DNA from 3 places in the Kitasatospora sp. NPDC114501 genome. Region 1 is predicted to be linked to each of the others. Evidence: riboswitches for the same ligand, from Rfam matches in the RefSeq annotation. Region 1 holds a riboswitch; each other region holds the start of a gene.
What was found. A riboswitch is a leader RNA that binds a small molecule or an ion and turns the genes downstream of it on or off. The one in region 1 is predicted to bind cobalamin.

Region 1 (6,089 bases):
GTGGCGGCTCTGCGAGTCGCTCTGGCCGCTCTACCACGGCCGCAAGCTCTACCAGGACTGGATCGCCACCCACCGGCTCGGCGTCGAGTCGGCCCAGTGGGACAACCAGCCGGCCGCCGTGGTGCGGATGCGCAACCAGCTCGCCCGTGCCCACGTCGACCGCGGGGAGTACCGGCTCGCCGCCGAGCAGTTGGCGCTCGCCACGGAGCAGGTGCCGCTGGTGACCGAACGCCAGGTGGTGGGGGTGCTCTACGAGACGGACGGTCTGCTCTGCCTGGCCGACGGCCGCCCGGCCGACGCGGTGGAGCGGTTCACCCTGGCCCTGGCGGAGAACCGGGGCGACGACCACGGCGAGATCGTCCAGAACTACAACCTGGCGCAGGCGCTGATCGCCGACGGCCGTCCGGAGCAGGCGCTGGCCCTGCTGTCCGAAGCCACGGCTCACGCCGGGCGGACGGGGGACGACGACATGCTGATGAAGCTGCCGCTGGTCCGCGCCCGGGCCCACCGGGCGCTCGGGCAGCTGGACCTCGCCGTGGCCCACGCGGACGACTGCGCCCGGCAGGCCAGGCAGCGCAGCCAGTACGCCAAGGAGGCGCAGGCCCACACCCTGCTGGTCTCCCTCGCCGAGGAACTGGACGACGCGGAGCTGGCCGAGCGCAGCCGGGTGCGGCTGAGGGAGCTGTCGGACTAAGGCGTGTCTGACAATTCCCGCCGGGTGCGCGACGCCGGGGCACGCACCTCGCCGCGTTGTCGTCGGTCACCAATGGCCCCCAGCCTTCGGCCGGGAGGTGCCCCCACCGCAGTGGCTCCCTCCTCCGCCTTGCGATGCACGCACCCCAACGCCGCGCCCTGATCCGACGCGAATTGTCAGACACGCCTTAGGAGCCGGTGCGGAACGACACCCGGGTGCGGTGCTCGCCGGTGCGGACGGTGAGCCCGTGTGCGGGGAGCCCGGCCGGCTCGCCGCCGTCGGCGAGCCAGGAGGCGACGGCGGCGCCGAGCAGCAGCGGGTCGATGCCGGGGTCGGGGCTGTCCCAGTCCGGCTCGGCGCGGGCCTCCAGCAGCTGGCCGGTGCGCAGCCGCAGCAGGTGGCGGGCCGGGCCGAGGGCGGCCACCGCGACGGCCAGGCCGGGGAGTTCGGCGGCGGTGTCGGCGAGCCAGCGGGTGGCCGGGCGTTCGGCGTGGGCCTCGGTGCGGGCGAGGACCTCGGCGGTGTAGCGCAGGGCGTCGCCCGGGTGTTCGTCGGTGAGGGCGTGGAAGCCGCGCGGGGTGTGGCCGTCCGAGGCGATGGGGTAGCGCCGGAGGCTGACCTCGGTGCCCGCGCCGCTGCCCTCGACATCGTACGCGGTGGGCCCCTCGGTGGTCGTGGGGAGCGGCCTGGGGTAGGGCGGCAGGGCCGGCTCGTCGCCGGGTTCGTCCAGCCCGTCCAGGAAGGAGTAGAGCAGCGGGCGCAGCAGCCGGGCGGACTCGCCGCGGTGGGCGAGCGACCGGCCGGTGATGCCGCTCAGGCCGGCCGGGTCCTGGGCCAGGGCCAGTTCGAGCTGGGCGGCGAGGTCCCCGTCCGGGTCGAGGACGGGCGCGGCCTGGCCGAAGGCGTAGCCGGGGGAGCGCGGGTCGAGTTCGGCGGCGCCGGTGGCGACGAGCACGGTGGGGCGTTCCAGGGCGGCGCCGTAGACGGTGACCGAGCCGTGGTCGCCGATCACGCAGTCGGCGGCGACGAGAGCGGCCTGCCAGCCCTGGTGGGGCGGGATCAGGCGCAGGCCCATCCGGCGGGCGTCGTCGAGCAGCGCCTCGGGGTCGTGGCGGCTCCAGACGTTGGGGTGCAGCACGACGGCGACCGTGTACTCGTCGGCGGGGAGCCGGCGGACCAGCCGCTGGGGGAGGTCGGGGTGGCGGCCGAATAACGAGTGCTCGCTCCAGGTGGAGCTGACGACGACGAGCCGTCGGCCGCCGGTGGCGCCGAGCGCGGCGCGGTAGCCGTCGCGGGAGCGCCGGCTGCCGAGCATCCGGTCGAAGCACGGGTCGCCGACCACCCGGGCGACGTCCAGCGCCTCGGGGCAGGAGTCCCGCAGCCGGTCCAGCTGCTCGGGGTGGGAGAGGCCGAGGACGTCCACGAACACCCGTCCGCGGTGGGTGAGTTCGTTGCGGGACAGGCCGGCGGCGGTGACCGTGTCGCCGGTCGACTCGGTGACCAGGCGGTTGTAGCCGGCGCCGTGCGGGAGGACGACGAGGCGGGCGTCCAGGCGGTGCATGGAGGAGTGGACGGCGCAGGCGACGGCCAGGTCGAAGCGGCGGCGGACGGCGTCCTCCCAGTCCAGCACGGTGAAGCCGGGCAGGCCGTGCAGGTACTCGTCCAGGGCGCGGTCGGCGAAGGCGGAGCCGGGGTTGACGGTGAAGTACCGCTCGATGCCGTCCGGGCTCAGCAGGGTGAGGACGTCCAGGACCCGGGTGGCCGAGGTGAGGGTGCGGGCGACCGCCAGCACACGGGCCCTGACCGGTCGGGTGTTCCAGCGGTCGGCGGGCCAGGCGTGGGGGTGGGACGGCACATCATGATCGTACTGGTCGGGGCCGGTCCCGGCGGGGGTTTCCGGGTGTCAGCCCGCGGCCGCGGTGGGCTCGTGGTGCTCGGCGGCGGTGCACTCGTCGAGGAGGGGGCGCATGGCCTCGTCCACGAGCCGGTAGCGCACCACTCGTCCGTCCCGGTCGCCGGTCACCACGCCGGCGGTGCGGAGCAGCCGCAGGGCCTGGGAGACGGCGGGGTCGCGCATGCCGGTGGCGACCGCCAGGTCGGTGACGGCGAGCGGGCCGGCCCGGTGGAGCGCGAGCAGCAGGGCGAGCCGCCCGGGGTCGGCGAGCAGCGAGAACCGCTCGGCCCAGGACCGGACGTGCGCGGGCTCGCCGATCGCGGCGATGGCCTCGCAGACCCGGTGCCCGTCGATGGTGCGGTGGCCCGCGCGGTCGGCCGGTACGAGATGCATGCGGACATTCTTGCAGGCGGCGTCCTGTGATCCTGGACACCTGCGCAGGTGCGCAGCCTTGCACCCGTGGGGCCCGGCCCCTACGGTGTTCCCCGCCGTGGTGCTCGGGAAGACCGGTGACGGATCCTCAGGGATCCCAGCCCGGAGCGGCCCTCGCCACTGTGATCGGGTCGTTCCTCCGTCCACGGAGGAGCGTCGTCCGTACCCATGAAGCCACTGGGCGCCCCGCGCGCCTGGGAAGGCGGGTGCGGGCGTGTCCCGTCAGCCAGGAGACCGGCCACGGCATCTCACGAGGTTTTCCACGAGGTGCTGGAGCGTGATCCGCAGATGACCCTGCCCGAAACCGTCGCCCCCGGGGCGAAGGCGACCCCCTCCGCGCTGCCCGCCTTCAAGTGGCGGCGCGAGGACACCGTCCGTACGGCCGGGCTGATGGGGGTGATCCTGGCCATGCACGTGGTGGCCTTCGGGACGCTCGTCTTCCTGGTCGCACCCGAGCGGTACGCGGTCGGTACCCAGGTCTTCGGGGTGGGCCTGGGTATCACCGCGTACACCCTCGGCATGCGGCACGCCTTCGACGCCGACCACATCGCGGTGATCGACAACACCACCCGCAAGCTGATGGCGGACGGCAAGCGGCCGGTCTCGGTGGGCTTCTGGTTCGCCCTCGGGCACTCCTCGATGGTGGTCCTGATGGCCGCCCTGGTGGCGGGCGGCGCGCAGCTGGCGAACACGCTGATGGACGACGAGTCGACCACCCACCAGTGGCTCGGCATGATCGGGACGACCACCTCGGGCGTCTTCCTCTACCTGATCGGCGCGCTCAACCTGGCGGCACTGCTCGGCATCCTCAAGGTGTTCCGGGCGATGCGGGCGGGGCAGTTCGACGAGCGGGAGCTGGAGGCGCACCTCGACTCGCGCGGCTTCATGGCCCGGGTGCTGAACCGGGCGACCCGGTCGATCACCCGGCCGGGGCAGATGTTCCCGGTGGGCTTGGTGCTGGGACTGGGCTTCGACACCGCGACCGAGGTCACCCTGATGGTGATGGCCGGCTCGGGCGCGGCCTCCGGGCTGCCCTGGTACGCGATCGCCTGCCTGCCGCTGCTGTTCGCCGCCGGGATGAGCCTGTTCGACACCCTGGACGGGACGTTCATGAACTTCGCGTACCAGTGGGCCTTCGCCAACCCGGTCCGGAAGGTGTACTACAACCTGACCATCACCGGGCTGTCGATCGCGGTGGCCTTCGTCATCGGCACCATCGAGCTGGTCGGGGTGCTGCACGAGAAGCTCGACCTGACCGACCCGGTCTCCGGATTCGTCGCGGACATCTCGCTGGACAACGTCGGCTACGCCATCGCCGGGCTGTTCGTGGTGGTCTGGGCGATCGCGATCGGGTACTGGAAGCTCGCCCGGGTCGAGCAGCGCTGGACGCCTGGCCAGGACGCCTGAGCGCCCGTCCCGCCGGTCGCTCCGGGGCCGCGGCGCGACGCCGGCGGGGGCGGGGCGCACGGCGCGCGCCCGGGGGTGACGGCGCGGTGGCGCGGGGGGCGCGCAAGGGGCACCGGGGGTTCTGTCGGGGGTGCTCGGCGGGCGCTCCGGGCCGGGGGTTCGTAGGCTCGACGCATGGCGGATGCGTACGCGGGGCGGCGGGAGCGGGTGAGGGAGCACTGCGGTGCGGCCGGGGCCGATGCGGCGCTGATCACCCGGGCGGCGAACGTGCGGTACCTGACGGGCTGCGCGCCCTGCGGGGCGAGCCTGCTCCTGACCAGGGAGCGGGCCCTGCTCGCGCTGCCGGACGACCTGCCGCCGGACGACTCCGGGGAGCACCTGATCGCCCCGGACGTCACCCGGCTGCCGGTGGCGGCCGGTTCGGACACCGCGCTGGCGGCCGCGACCGCCGCCGCGCGGTCCGGGGTGTCGGGCCTGGCGGTGGAGGAGCACGACCTGACCGTCACCCGGCACCGGGCGGTGGCCGGCCTGACCGAGGGGGCCCGGCTGGTGGACCTCGGCCAGACGGTCGAGCGGCTGCGGGTGGTCAAGGACGAGCACGAGATCGCCGACCTGCGGATCGCCGCGGAGATCGCCGACCAGGCGCTGGGCGAGCTGCTGGAGTCGATCCTGGTCGGCCGCACCGAGCGGCACCTGGCGATGGAGCTGGAGCGCCGGATGATCGACCACGGCGCCGACCGGGCGGCCTTCCCGGTCTCGGTCGGCACCGGAAGCCACTCCGGCCAGGCCGCCCACCAGCCGACCGACCGCCGGGTGGAGGAGGGCGACTTCCTGACCGTGGTGATGGGCGCCCAGTACCGCGGCTACGGCGTCTCGACCGCCCGCACCTTCGTGATCGGCGCGGCCCCCGCGCCCTGGCAGGTGGAGCTGCACCGGCTGGTCTTCCGGGCCCAGCGGGCCGGGCGGGAGGCGCTCGGACCGGGGGTGGAGCAGTGCGTGCCCGACCGGGCGGCGCGGCAGGTCCTGGAGGCGGCCGGCCACACCGAGGCCTCCCCGCACCCGGTGGGCCACGGCATCGGGCTGGAGATGCGGGAGGCGCCGCGCCTCGGCCCGGCGGACATGGGTAAACTGGACAGCCGCGTGCCGGTCACCGTCGGCCCAGGGGTCCACCTCCCGGGCAAGGGCGGCGTCCGGATCGAGGACACGCTCGTCGTGCGCCCCCTCGAGGAGGGCGGGCCCGAGCTGCTCACCATCACCACCAAGGAGCTCCTCGCCCTGTGACCGCGGCCCCCGGGCTGTGGGCGGCAGGACGCAATCCCTTGGTTCCTTGACAGCTATACAGGAGTTAGTGCGCCCGTGGCTTCCACGAACGATCTCAAGAACGGCATGGTCCTCAAGCTGGAGGGCGGCAAGCTCTGGTCCGTCGTCGAGTTCCAGCACGTCAAGCCCGGCAAGGGCCCGGCCTTCGTGCGTACCAAGCTCAAGGAGGTCCTGACCGGCAAGGTCGTCGACAAGACCTTCAACGCGGGCACCAAGGTCGAGACCGCCAACGTCGACAAGCGCGGCATGCAGTTCTCGTACAAGGACGGCGAGAACTTCGTGTTCATGGACATGGACACCTACGACCAGCTGACCATCGAGCCGGCCGTCGTCGGCGACGCC
Region 2 (6,089 bases), on a different contig from region 1:
CTCGGCGGCCTCCGGGCCGTCCGGGCCTCCGCTGCCGTCGAGACCCTCGTGGCCTTCGGGGGCGGACGGCTCGGGGGCGCCACCGCCGTCGGGGCCCCCGCCGTCGGGACCGTCCCCGTCCGGCCCGCCGTCCTCCGGCCCGCCGTCGCCGTCCGGGCCGGGCCCGTCGCCCTCGGGCTCCGGGTCGTCCTGCTGCGCGTGCTCCTCCAGCGTCCGGTCCAGCTGATCCTCGTCCAGCCCGGGCGCGTCGAAGGGGTTGCGGCGGCGCCGGTGCGGCAGCGCCAGCTGGGCGGCCTTGCGGACGTCCTCCTCCAGCACCTCGGTGCGCCCGTCCCAGGCGGCCAGCGCCACGGCGGTGCGGGCCATCACGATGTCCGCGCGCAGCCCGTCCACCTCGAACGCGGCGCACACGGCGGTGATCTGACGCAGCGCCACCTCGGTCAGCTCGACGTCGGGCAGCAACTCCCGTGCCTTGGTGATGCGTTCGGCGAGCGCCCGCTCCTGCTCGGCGAACCGCGCGGCGAAGCCGGCCGGGTCGGCGTCGTACGCGAGCCGTCGGCGGACCACCTCGGCGCGCTCGGCCGGGTCCCGGGTGGCGGCGATCTCGACGGTCAGGCCGAACCGGTCGAGCAGCTGCGGCCGCAGCTCGCCCTCCTCCGGGTTCATGGTGCCGACCAGCAGGAAGCGGGCGGCGTGCCGCACCGACACGCCCTCGCGCTCGACGTAGGAGCGGCCCATCGCGGCGGCGTCCAGCAGCAGGTCCACCACGTGGTCCTGGAGGAGGTTCACCTCGTCGATGTAGAGCACGCCGCGGTGGGCCCTGGCGAGCAGCCCGGGCTCGTAGGCCTTGACGCCCTCGGCCAGTGCCCGCTCCAGGTCGAGCGAGCCGACGATCCGGTCCTCGGCCACGCCGACCGGCAACTCGACCAGCTGGGAGGGCCGTTCGGAGGCGGACGGGGAGACGTGCGGGCCGTCCGGGCACTGCGGGTCGGGCGCGCCCGGGTCGCAGGCGAAGCGGCAGCCGTCCACGGTGGCGATGGACGGCAGCAGGCCGGCCAGCGCGCGCACCATGGTCGACTTCGCGGTGCCCTTCTCCCCGCGCACCAGCACGCCGCCCACGGCCGGGGAGACCGCGTTCAGCAGTAGCCCGAGCCGCAGGTCGGCCATGCCGACGATCGCGGTGAACGGATAGCGGACGTCGGTCATGCGTCACTCCCAGGGGCCCCGGGCGGCAGGAACGGCAGCGATCCGGCCGCCGGCACCCCGCCCTCGATCAGCTTCCACAGCGCGTCGGTGTCCGCGTGTTCCTCGATCAGGTCGCCCAGCCGGTCCAGCCGGGCCTCGCGTGCCGCGGCGAAGCAGGTGTCCGGCGCCGGGACGAACGCCCGGCCGGACGACTCGGCGACCTCGCGCAGGAGTTCACGGCGGAACCCGTCGTTCTCCAGCGCGCCGTGCCAGGTCGTGCCCCAGACCGCGCCCACCCGGCAGCCGTCCAGGAACGGGGTGCCGCCCTCGACCGCCACCACACCGTGGTGGATCTCGTAGCCCTCGACCCGCTGCCCGTACGCCTCGCCGACCGGCCGCGCCAGCACCTTCTCGGCGCCGAACCGCACCCGGGTCGGCAGCAGGCCGAGCCCGTCGACGGCGCCCGCCTTCGACTCGACCTCGTCCACGATCGAGTGCGCCAGCATCTGGTAGCCGCCGCAGACCCCGAGGACCGGCAGTCCGGCCGCCGCCCGCGCCTTCAGGGCCGGCTCCAGGCCGCGCTCGCGCAGCCAGGCGAGGTCCGCGACGGTGGCCCGGGTGCCGGGCAGCACCACCAGGTCGGCGTCGGCCAGCTCCTCCGGCCTGGTCGCCCAGCGCACCAGCACGCCCGGCTCCTGCGCGAGCGCGTCCAGGTCGGTGAAGTTGGACAGCCGGGGGAAGCGCACCACGGCCACCCGCAGCACGTCCGCGCCGAGCGGTCCGGGCCCGTCCGTCCGGTCGACCACCGTGGACAGGTCCAGCGAGTCCTCGGCGTCCAGCCAGAGCCCGGGCAGCATCGGCAGGGTGCCCAGCACCGGACGTCCGGTCAGCTCGTGCAGCATCTCCAGTCCGGGCGCCAGCAGCCGCGTGTCGCCGCGGAACTTGTTGACGAACCAGCCCGCCACGTGCCGCTGGTCCTCCGCCGACAGCAGCGCCAGCGTCCCGTACATCGCGGCGAAGACCCCGCCGCGGTCGATGTCCCCGACCACCACCACCGGCAGGGCGGCGGCCGTGGCCAGGCCCATGTTGGCGATGTCGCGGTCGCGCAGGTTGATCTCGGCGGGCGAGCCCGCGCCCTCGCAGACCACCACGTCGTAGCGGCGGCGCAGGTCGGCCAGGCACTCCAGGGCGCGCTCCAGCAGGACGGGCTTGCGCTCGCGGTAGTCCAGCGCGCCCACCTCGGCCACCGGCCGGCCGAGCAGCACCACCTGGCTGCGGCCGTCCGCGCCGGGCTTGAGCAGCACCGGGTTCATCGCCGCCTCCGGCTCCACCCGGGCGGCCTGCGCCTGCATCGCCTGGGCACGGCCGATCTCGGCGCCGTCGGCGGTGACGAAGGAGTTCAGCGACATGTTCTGCGCCTTGAACGGCGCGACCCGCACGCCCTGGCGGGCGAGCCAGCGGCAGATCCCGGCCGTCACCACGCTCTTGCCCGCGTCCGAGGTCGTCCCCGCGACCAGCAGCGCGTTCGTCATGCCCGCCCCCTCCTCTTCAGCAGCGTCCGCAGCAGGACGTGCCCCGCGACCGTCGTACCCAGCGCCAGTGCGCCCACCCGCCGGGAGAGCGCGCAGGCCCGTTCGATGTCGTCCACCGTCACCGGGCGCAGCTCCGCGCCCAGCACCGGCCGCTCCTCCACCCGCTCGCCGTACCGCAGTGTCCCGCCCAGCCGCACGCCCACCGCGCCGGCGAACGCCGCCTCGGCCTGGCCCGCGTTCGGGCTCGGGTGCGCGGAGCCGTCGCGCCGCCAGACCCGCCAGGCGGTCCGCGGTTCGGGCGCGGCGGCCACCGTCAGCAGCGCCGTCAGCCGGGCGCCGGGCCAGCCCGCCAGGTCGTCCAGCCGGGCCGAGGCCCAGCCGAACCGGGCGTAGCGGGGCGAGCGGTGGCCCACCATGGCGTCCAGGGTGTTCACGGCGCGGAAGGCCAGCAGGCCGGGGGTGCCGGCCAGGGTGCCCCAGGTCAGCGCGTTCACCACGGCGTCGGCGGTGTTCTCGGCCACCGACTCGACCACGGCCCGGGCGATCTGCTGCCCGTCCAGCGCGCTCGGGTCCCGCCCGCACAGGTGCGGCAGCCGCTCCCGGGCGGCCGCGAGGTCGCCCGCGGCGAGCGAGCGGCCGATGGTGCGCGCCTCCCGGGTCAGCGAGGTGCCGCCGAGCACGGTCCAGGTCGCGGCCGCGGCCAGCGCCGCCCGGCCCAGCGGGCGCCGGCCCACCGTACGGTCCAGGGCGAGGGCGCCCGCCGCGACCGCGCCGACGCACAGCGCCGTGTACCCGGCCCCGGCGGCGCGGCCGTCGCGCCACAGCCGCCGCTCCAGGCGGGTCGCGGCACTGCCGAAGACGGCCACCGGGTGACCCCGGCGGGGGTCGGCGAAGCGGGTGTCGGCGGCGTAGCCCGCGGCGGCGCCGAGCGCGAACGCGGCGGCGTGGGTCAGCGGGCGCGGAGCGGGGGAGGCGGTGAGCGGGGTCATCGGCCGCACGGCGGTGGGCAGCTCGGAGTCCGGCCGGGCGGGGCAGCCTGCATCGCGTGCGTGTCCTCACTCAGGGTCCGCGCCCTGGATCGACGTGACGGGGGCGAGAGTCTCCTGGCTTCCGGGTCGAACGCACTCCCGGAGCCTTCCAGCGGCCGTCGACGGCCCGCCGTGGCGATGTTCCGAGCGTGCTCCCCGGTGACAGTGGCGGGACCGCGCCGGACTTCCACCGGCTTCCTCTCCATGCCTCCGTTTGGCCCCAGGATCCCATCACGGGCCCGAACCGGGAGTCAACCGAGGTCACGGAGGGGTTGGTCACACGCGGGCGCTGACACCCCGTGGGATTCCCGGCACCGGCAGCAGCACCGGCAGCAGCACCGGCATGGCGCCGGCCCCGCCGCCGGCCCGCCGCCCGGATGACCCGGACGGCCCATCCGGATGGCCGGGCGGGCGGGGCGCCGGTGAACTGGTGCTCGAACACCGTCCGGTCCGAGAGCAACAGAGCGGGGAGCGAAATGCGTTGGGGAACCGCCGCCGTCGTGGCGGCCGCCGCGGTCGGGGCCACCGCGGTCGGGGCCGCCGTGCTGGTGATCGGCCGTCGGGCCTCCGAGCGGATGGTCCGTCCGGCGCCCGCCGTCCGGGAGTCCGGGCCGGTCGTGGTCCGCGGCCTCGCCCCCGGCCGGGTCACCTTCACCCGCGGGCACGCGAGCCTGCGTCCCGGCCGCTGGGCGGTCGAGTGGGCGGACGGCGGGCACGCGGTGGTCGAGGAGGTCCTGCACAGCGACGAGCGGGGCGTCACCCGCCGGCTGGTCCGCGCCGACCGGGGCACCCTCGCCCCCGGCACCGAGGTCCGCTTCACCCCCCGGGTCCTCCTCGGCGACCCCACCGAGGCGCTCGGCCTCGCCTTCGCCGACACCTTCGCCGACGGCGAGCTCGGCGCGCTGCCGGCCTGGCAGCTCGACGGCAGACGCGGCACCTGGGTGATCCTGGTGCACGGCCCCGAGGCCGACCGCCGGCAGACCCTCCCGGTGCTCCCCGTGCTCGACCGGCTCGGCCTGCCCGCCCTCGCCGTCACCTACCGGGGCGACCGGGGCGCCCCCCGCTCCCCGGACGGGCTCAGCCACTTCGGCGAGACCGAGTGGCGCGACGTCGAGTCGGCGGTACGGCTGGCGCTCGACAGCGGCGCGGGCAAGGTGATCCTCTACGGCTGGTCCCTCGGCGCGACCATGGCCCTGCGGACCGCGACCCGCTCCGCCTGGTCGCACGCCGTCCGGGGCCTGATCCTGGACTCGCCGGTGCTCGACCTCCCGGCCTCCGCCCGCCGGGACGCCGCCCGGGCCGGTTTCCGGGGCGTCGCCTCCGAACTCGGCGCCCTCGCCGCCGAGGGCCGCACCGGCGTCGACCTCGCGGACCTCGCCCGCCTCGCCGACGGCACCGACCTGCGGGTGCCCACCCTCGTCCTGCACAGCCCGGAGGACCGGATCGCGCCCTTCGGCACCGTCGAGAAGCTGGCCGCGGCCCGCCGCGACGTGGTCAGCCTCCAGCCCTTCCCGGGCGCCGACCACGCCACCCTCTGGAACACCGCCCCCGACCGCTACACGGAACTCCTCCGTCGCTGGCTCACACCGCTGCTGTAGCCCCCGGCAGCCCCCCCTCGCGCGCGCGGCGTTCCCGGCCGGGCCCGGACGGTTTTTCCGCCGCGCCGCCCCCCGTCCACTAATGGCGCTTTCCTCCGTTCCGCCCGGCGTGCGCGAGAAGTCGACCCGGCCGACTTCTCGCGCCGTGCGCTCCCCCCGACCCGCCCGCCAGCCGTCCGGAATCGGGCTGGACACCCCTGCCGGGCCTGGGCGGCGCGGATTTCCCGCACGCAATCGGACCCGCCGTCAGGGGCGACAATTGGCCCGGCTCCTTACCCCCCTCCCGTACGCACGGTGACCGGCCGAGTATTCCCGGCAACCGGGGTGTGACGAGTGGCATGGCCAGGTCACACGTTTCCGGCCAGGCGGTTTGCCGTTGTTGCCCGATCTTGCGGAGGTGCCACCACCGGTCGCCCGGTCGTACGGACAACCGGATGTGACAGAAGGCCGGTGCAAGGGGAAGACTGCTCGACGTGACGTCTCGGAACCCGCGCGACCGTGATGCCCCGCTCCCGCCGACGATCGGTACCGGTGCGACGGTGACCCGTCTCCCCGGAACGGCCCAACGGCCCGCCGGTGGCAGGCCGGGCGGGGCGGGTGTCCCCCGGAACGGAGTACCCCGGCGACGAGGGCCCGCTCCGGCTCCCGGACGTGGCCGGGTCCCCGTGCCTGAGGGCTTCCCGGCACCCGCCGAGCTGGCGCCGCTGGCCCGCCGGATGCTGGTGGACGCCGTCCGGGTCGCCCGC
Region 3 (6,089 bases), on a different contig from region 1:
GCTGCTGTTGCTGCGGGTACGGCAGCGGCGCCGACGGCTGGCCCGGACCGGGCTGTCCCCAGCCGGGCTGGGGCTGTCCGGGCAAGGGCTGCGGCCAGCCGGGCTGCGGGTACGGCTGCGGCTGCCCCCAGGCGGCGGGCTGGGGCTGGAACGGCAGCGGCGCCGGGGCCGCGGCCGGCTGCTCCCGCCAGACCGACCGGCCCAGCAGCGCGATCAGCACCGCGGTGACCACCACCCCGACCCCGAAGGTCGCGAGCTTGAGCCAGCCCTCGGTGGTACCGGTGAACCACTCCCGCTGCGGCGCGTCCAGCAGTGCGCCGACCAGGCTGCGTACCCGGTTGTACCCCTCGACCAGCGCGACACCGGCCGCCACCCCGAGCGCCCAGTTGCGCCCGCGCAGCAGCAGGACGCCCGAGACCAGGTAGAGCAGGCCGTAGTTGAGGCTGCCGGTCTCGGCGTACACCGAGGAGCCGCCGTAGTAGAAGACGCCCTTGAGGTACGTGGCGACGCCGACCTGGCCGAAGCAGTTGTACCCGGCCCAGCCGAGCAGCACCGCGCCCCAGCCGACGGCCACGCCGCCGGCCACGCGCATCGGACCCGTCCCTGTCATCCCGTATCCCCCGCCCCTCCGGGCCCGTCCCGGCCGTTCGCCCGCCCTCGGCTTCGCCGCCACAGGATGCCACACGCCGCAACGGAGCCGGAATTCCACCCGTTCAGCGCAGCCCCGCAGTGCGGCCCACCTCACACCGCCGACCACCGGGCCGGCGGCGGCGCCGGCTCAGCGCACGTGCAGACCGCTCCAGTCGACGTTCGCCCCGAAGGTGCCGGAGCCGCCGGTGAGCGCCAGCGGACTGCGGTACGTCGCGGTGACGTCCGCGGCCGAGTTGCGCGGCTGGTCCGGCGTCAGGTTGTTCGCGGTGAGCGACTGCCCCCAGACCGTCCAGATCGTCCAGGGCGTGCGCCGCAGGGTCTCCGGCTGGCGGGAGTTGACCGGGACGGCGAAGGACTCGGCCAGCATCCGCGGCTTGCCGTAGGCGGACAGCCCGTCGTAGTACCGCTTGGTCCACACCTCGCCGGTGCCGATCGGGTGCGCCGGGCTGCCGCTGTAGTCGTCCACCCCGACCACGTCCACGAACTGGGCGCCCGGGTAGTAGTCCCAGGGGTCCATGCCCGGGGCGCCGTCCCAGGACACCGGCGTCCAGACGAACAGCAGGTTGTGCAGCCCCCGGGTCTCCACCAGGTACCGGTAGGTGATCTTCCACAGTGCCTGGTACTCGGCCGGTTTCTGGCCCGCCCACCAGAACCGGCGGGAGCAGTCCAGCACGTTCATCTCGTGGTACGGGCGCAGCAGCACCGGCACGTCGTGGGCGGCCAGGTACTCCAGGTGGTCGGCCAGGTAGGAGAGGTCGGTGATCAGCGCCCGGTACTCGGGGGTGTCGTGGGCGCCGTCCACGACCCGGCCGAACCAGTCGGGGTCCTTGGCCGCCGGCGAGTTCGAACAGAGCACCCGCTCGAAGGACTTGACCTCCGACCCGGGGTAGGGCTGGTGGAAGGACATGCCGACGATCCCGGCCGGAGCGCCGCCGTTGTCGGGCAGTTCGGTGCTGCTGCCGTCGCAGTTCTGCTGCGCGCCCGCCGCGCCGTAGCCGCCGTCCTCGGCCCGCGGGTGGCCGCTCCAGACGGCGGACAGCAGGTCGACGGCGTCGTCGGTGTACTGCCAGCCGGCCCGGCAGGTGGGCCAGCGGCCGGCCGAGTAGGAGCGCGGGTTGCCCACGCCCCAGCCGTTCTGGCCGTAGCCGGGGCCGAGGTCGGTCTCCACGAAGCCGGGCAGCTTGCCGGTGATGTCGGCGGCCTTCTTGTAGTAGTAGCCGACCTGCTTGGTGCCCCGGTAGTCCCCGTACTCGGGGTTGTTGCGCTCGTTGTGCGCCTCGACGTGCTGGCCGATCACCGTGCCGCCGCTCTGCCCGGTACGGGCCTGGGCCTCCAGGTCGGCGAGGAACTGCTGGACCGCGCGGGCGTTCGGCGAGGCCTGCGGGTCCCGGGCGAGCAGGTCCCGGCCGACCTCCGGCGGCAGGGTGCGCCCCGGAAGGCCGACCGACACCGGGACCCTCGGGGGCTGTTCGCCTTCGGCCCTGCCGTCGTGGTCGAGCAGGAAGACCGCTCCCGCGGCGACGACGGCCCCGGCCGCGGCCAGGACGGCGGGCTTGCCGCGCAGGGCTCTGGGCAGGGCCACGGACCGCTCCTCCGGTTGCTCGCCGGCGCCGCCCCCCACGGACGCAACCGGAACACGCATACGAAATGACTGTCCCGAGAGACTGCCACACTCCCCCGGCCCCCGCGAACGATCCACCGGGGCCGGAGTGTCCCGGCGGGCCGACCCGCCGGGGTCACCGGCGGGGGCGTCCCGGCTGGTCAGCCCGCCGGAGCCGGCGGGGTGCCCTGGACGCCGGGCGCGGCCGAGGACGCGGCCTTGGCGCGCTTGAGCAGCTGCCCCTTGACGTGCTCGGCGAACCCGGAGGCCGCCGCGGTCGCCGTGGCGTCCGGGGCGTTGCCGCCCTTGGCCGAGCCCTCGACCGTGAAGTAGGCGTACCGGCCCAGGCTGTTGTGGGTGCCCGTGCAGCCGGCGGCGGCGCAGAACGCCGGCGATCCGGCCGCGGGCGCGCCCTTGAGCTGACCGGCGAAGTTCTTCGTCGCGGTCTCGGCCTGGATCCTGTGGTCGAAGACCGCCACCCCGACCGTGACCGCGCTCTCACCGGACACGTACGTCGCCCGGAGCACCTGCTGGCACCCCTGGTCGCCGAGCACCTTGCCCAGCCCGCCGGTCGTGGAGTTCCCGTCCCAGCAGGGCGAGTCCAGCGCCACCACGGTCCGGTTCCAGGTGGCACCGTTGATCGTCACCTGGAGCGCGGAGAACAGCGCTCCCGCGTCCTGCGGTGCCGGGTCGGTGGCGGCCTCCCAGATCGGCTTCGACGGGTCGTCCGGCTGGCCCGGCGTGCCGGAGGCGCTCGGGACGACCGTCGGCTGGGCGGTGGTGGCCGTCGTGGGGCCGTCGACCTTCTTGCCCTTGAACAGCAGCACGCCACCGGCGGCCAGGCCACCGACCACGGCGACCGCGGCCACCACGCCGATGACCTTCATCCGGCGACGGCGCTTGCCGTCGGCCTCGTTGCGGTCCGCCAGCGCGTCCCAGTCCGGCTCGGCCCGCCGCGGCGGGCCCGGCTGCTGGGGCTGCTGCTGGAGGTGCCACTGCGGCTGGGGGTTCGGCTGCGGCTGCCCGACCGGGTGCGGCTGGGGGTTCGGCTGCGGCTGCCCGACCGGGTGCGGCTGGGGCTGCGGCTGCGCGACCGGCGGAGCCGGCTGCGGCGGAGGCGCCACCGGATGCGGCACCGGGGGGATGGGCTGCGCGACCGGCTGCGCCGACGGCACGACCGGCCCGTACGAGGCGGGCGGCGGCCCGAAACCCCCACTCGGCGGCGGTACCGGACCAGGTACCACCGGCTGCTGACTCTGTGCGCCCCCCGGCCCGGCGGGAGGCGTTCCCTGCGGCCCCTGCCCAGGTACGCCAGTTCCGTCGCTCATGCGCCCAGATCGTAGGGCATCCGCGTGACCACCGATCCTCCCGGTGGCCATTCCGTATCGAAACCAGGACGCCCCGGCCCCGTTCCGGAGTCGCCGACGGCCCCCGTCCGCCATGGTTCCGGTACGACCGGTTATCGCCCCGACACGCGGCGCCGCACTACATCTGGGGTCGCTTCAGGGAGACACCACTACATGTATGCTCACTCCTGCTGTCGATGCAGGGGAACCCGGTGCGAATCCGGGACTGCCCCGCAGCGGTGAGCGGGCGGTTCCAGCAGCCGTACCCGCGAGTCCGATGACCTGCCGACGGCGTGCGCCACGGCCCTCCCGCAGAGGCCGCGCGAGCACGAGCAGTACCCCTCCGGGCCTCGCGGGCGGGCCGGGGAGTCACCGTCGCGCGACGCCGTCTGCGTTCGTGCCGTGCTCCCCTGCCCCGATCGGCCCGGTGGCCCCCGATCACCGCCGCCGATCGCCGCCAGGAGAGAGCGCCTTGACCACCGCTGCCTCAGCCACCCTGCCCGCCCAGGGCTCCGGTACCGCCTTCACCGACCCGACGGTCTCCGACCCCGGCGGCGCCCTGCTGCGGCTTCTCACCGACCGCAGCACCGACCTCACCGAGGTGGACCCCGGCCACGTCGCCGCCGCCGCGCTGCGCGGCCGCCACGCCGGCTCGGACTTCGCCGAACTCCGCGGGCTGGCCGTGGACGCCGCCGCGTCGATGATCGCCGAGGACCCCCAGTACTCGAAGCTGGCCGCCCGCCTGCTCGCCCTGGAGATCGTCGACGAGGCGAACAGCCAGGGCTCGACGTCCTTCTCCGCCTCGATCGCCGTCGGCCACGCCGAGGGCCTGATCGGCGACACCACCGCGGCCTTCGTCACCAAGCACGCCGCCGCCCTGGACGCGCTGGTCGACACCTCGGGCGACGACCGCTTCGAGTACTTCGGCCTGCGCACCGTGCAGTCCCGCTACCTGCTGCGCCACCCGATCACCCGCAAGGTGATCGAGACCCCGCAGCACTTCCTGCTCCGCGTCGCCTGTGGCCTGGCGGTCGGCGACAGCGAGCAGTCGGTGCGCGAGGTGGCCGAGCTGTACGGCCTGATGAGCCGCCTGGAGTACCTGACCTCCTCGCCGACGCTCTTCAACTCCGGCACCCGGCACCCGCAGATGTCGAGCTGCTACCTGCTCGACTCGCCGCTGGACAACCTGGACTCGATCTACAACCGCTACGCGCAGATCGCCCGCCTCTCCAAGCACGCCGGCGGCATCGGCCTGTCCTACTCGCGCATCCGCTCGCGCGGCAGCCTGATCCGCGGCACCAACGGCAAGTCCAACGGCATCGTGCCGTTCCTGCGCACCCTCGACTCCTCGGTCGCCGCCGTCAACCAGGGCGGCCGCCGCAAGGGCGCGGCCTGCGTCTACCTGGAGACCTGGCACGCCGACATCGAGGAGTTCCTGGAGCTCCGCGACAACACCGGCGAAGAGGCCCGCCGCACCCACAACCTCAACCTGGCGCACTGGATCCCGGACGAGTTCATGCGCCGGGTCAACGCCGACGAGGACTGGTCGCTGTTCTCCCCGGCCGACGTGCCCGAGCTGGTCGACCTGTGGGGCGCCGACTTCGACGAGGCGTACCGCAAGGCCGAGCAGGCCGGCAAGGCCGTGCGCACCATCCCGGCGCAGACCCTGTACGCCCGCATGATGCGCACCCTGGCGCAGACCGGCAACGGCTGGATGACCTTCAAGGACGCCTCCAACCGCGCCGCCAACCAGACCGCGCTGCCGGGCCGTACGGTGCACTCCTCCAACCTGTGCACCGAGATCCTGGAGGTCACGGACGACTCCGAGACCGCCGTCTGCAACCTGGGCTCGGTCAACCTGGGCGCCCACGTGGCCCCCAGCGCCTCCGCCGCCGACCTGCTCGGCGCCATGGACTGGGAGCGGCTGGACGCCACCGTGCGCACCGCCGTCACCTTCCTCGACCGCGTGGTGGACATCAACTTCTACCCGACCACCGAGGCCGGGACGTCCAACTCCCGCTGGCGGCCGGTCGGCCTGGGCGTGATGGGCCTCCAAGACGTCTTCTTCAAGCTGCGGATCGACTTCGACTCCGCCGAGGCGAAGCAGTTGTCCACGCTGATCGCCGAGCGCATCATGCTCACCGCCTACGAGCGCTCCGCCGACCTGGCCGAGCAGCTGGGCCGCCACGAGGCGTACGGCGAGACCCGCGCCGCCCGCGGCGAGCTGCACATCGACCACTTCCCGAGCGCCGCCCCGCAGTGGGCCGACCGCTGGACCGCGCTGCGCGCCCGGATCGCCGAGACCGGCCTGCGCAACTCGCTGCTGCTGGCCATCGCGCCGACCGCGACCATCGCGTCCATCGCCGGCGTGTACGAGTGCATCGAGCCGCAGGTGTCCAACCTGTTCAAGCGCGAGACGCTGTCCGGCGAGTTCCTCCAGGTCAACCCGTACCTGGTGCGCGAGCTCAAGGACCTCGGCGTCTGGGACCAGC

Region 2: linked by a shared signal. The riboswitch ahead of ACZ7RU_RS20745 (cobalamin biosynthesis protein) and the one ahead of nicT (Nickel transporter NicT) in region 1 are both predicted to bind cobalamin.
Region 3: linked by a shared signal. The riboswitch ahead of ACZ7RU_RS04910 (ribonucleoside-diphosphate reductase subunit alpha) and the one ahead of nicT (Nickel transporter NicT) in region 1 are both predicted to bind cobalamin.

Annotation. Positions count from the first base shown of each region.
Region 1 covers NZ_JBVKDS010000009.1:204,599-210,687, forward strand. Annotated here, with positions in the region: gene ACZ7RU_RS18815 (AAA family ATPase) at 1-694, shown strand, start outside; gene ACZ7RU_RS18820 (hypothetical protein) at 882-2,549, opposite strand; gene ACZ7RU_RS18825 (ArsR/SmtB family transcription factor) at 2,598-2,981, opposite strand; cobalamin riboswitch at 3,063-3,277, shown strand; gene nicT (Nickel transporter NicT) at 3,309-4,427, shown strand; gene ACZ7RU_RS18835 (M24 family metallopeptidase) at 4,602-5,708, shown strand; gene efp (elongation factor P) at 5,784-6,089, shown strand, end outside.
Region 2 covers NZ_JBVKDS010000010.1:269,670-275,758, forward strand. Annotated here, with positions in the region: gene ACZ7RU_RS20735 (putative cobaltochelatase) at 1-1,206, opposite strand, end outside; gene ACZ7RU_RS20740 (cobyric acid synthase) at 1,203-2,717, opposite strand; gene ACZ7RU_RS20745 (cobalamin biosynthesis protein) at 2,714-3,706, opposite strand; cobalamin riboswitch at 3,814-3,946, opposite strand; gene ACZ7RU_RS20750 (alpha/beta hydrolase family protein) at 4,222-5,343, shown strand; gene ACZ7RU_RS20755 (hypothetical protein) at 6,009-6,089, shown strand, end outside.
Region 3 covers NZ_JBVKDS010000002.1:310,199-316,287, reverse strand. Annotated here, with positions in the region: gene ACZ7RU_RS04925 (hypothetical protein) at 1-610, opposite strand, end outside; gene ACZ7RU_RS04920 (glycoside hydrolase family 26 protein) at 779-2,233, opposite strand; gene ACZ7RU_RS04915 (hypothetical protein) at 2,413-3,375, opposite strand; cobalamin riboswitch at 3,776-3,901, shown strand; gene ACZ7RU_RS04910 (ribonucleoside-diphosphate reductase subunit alpha) at 4,094-6,089, shown strand, end outside.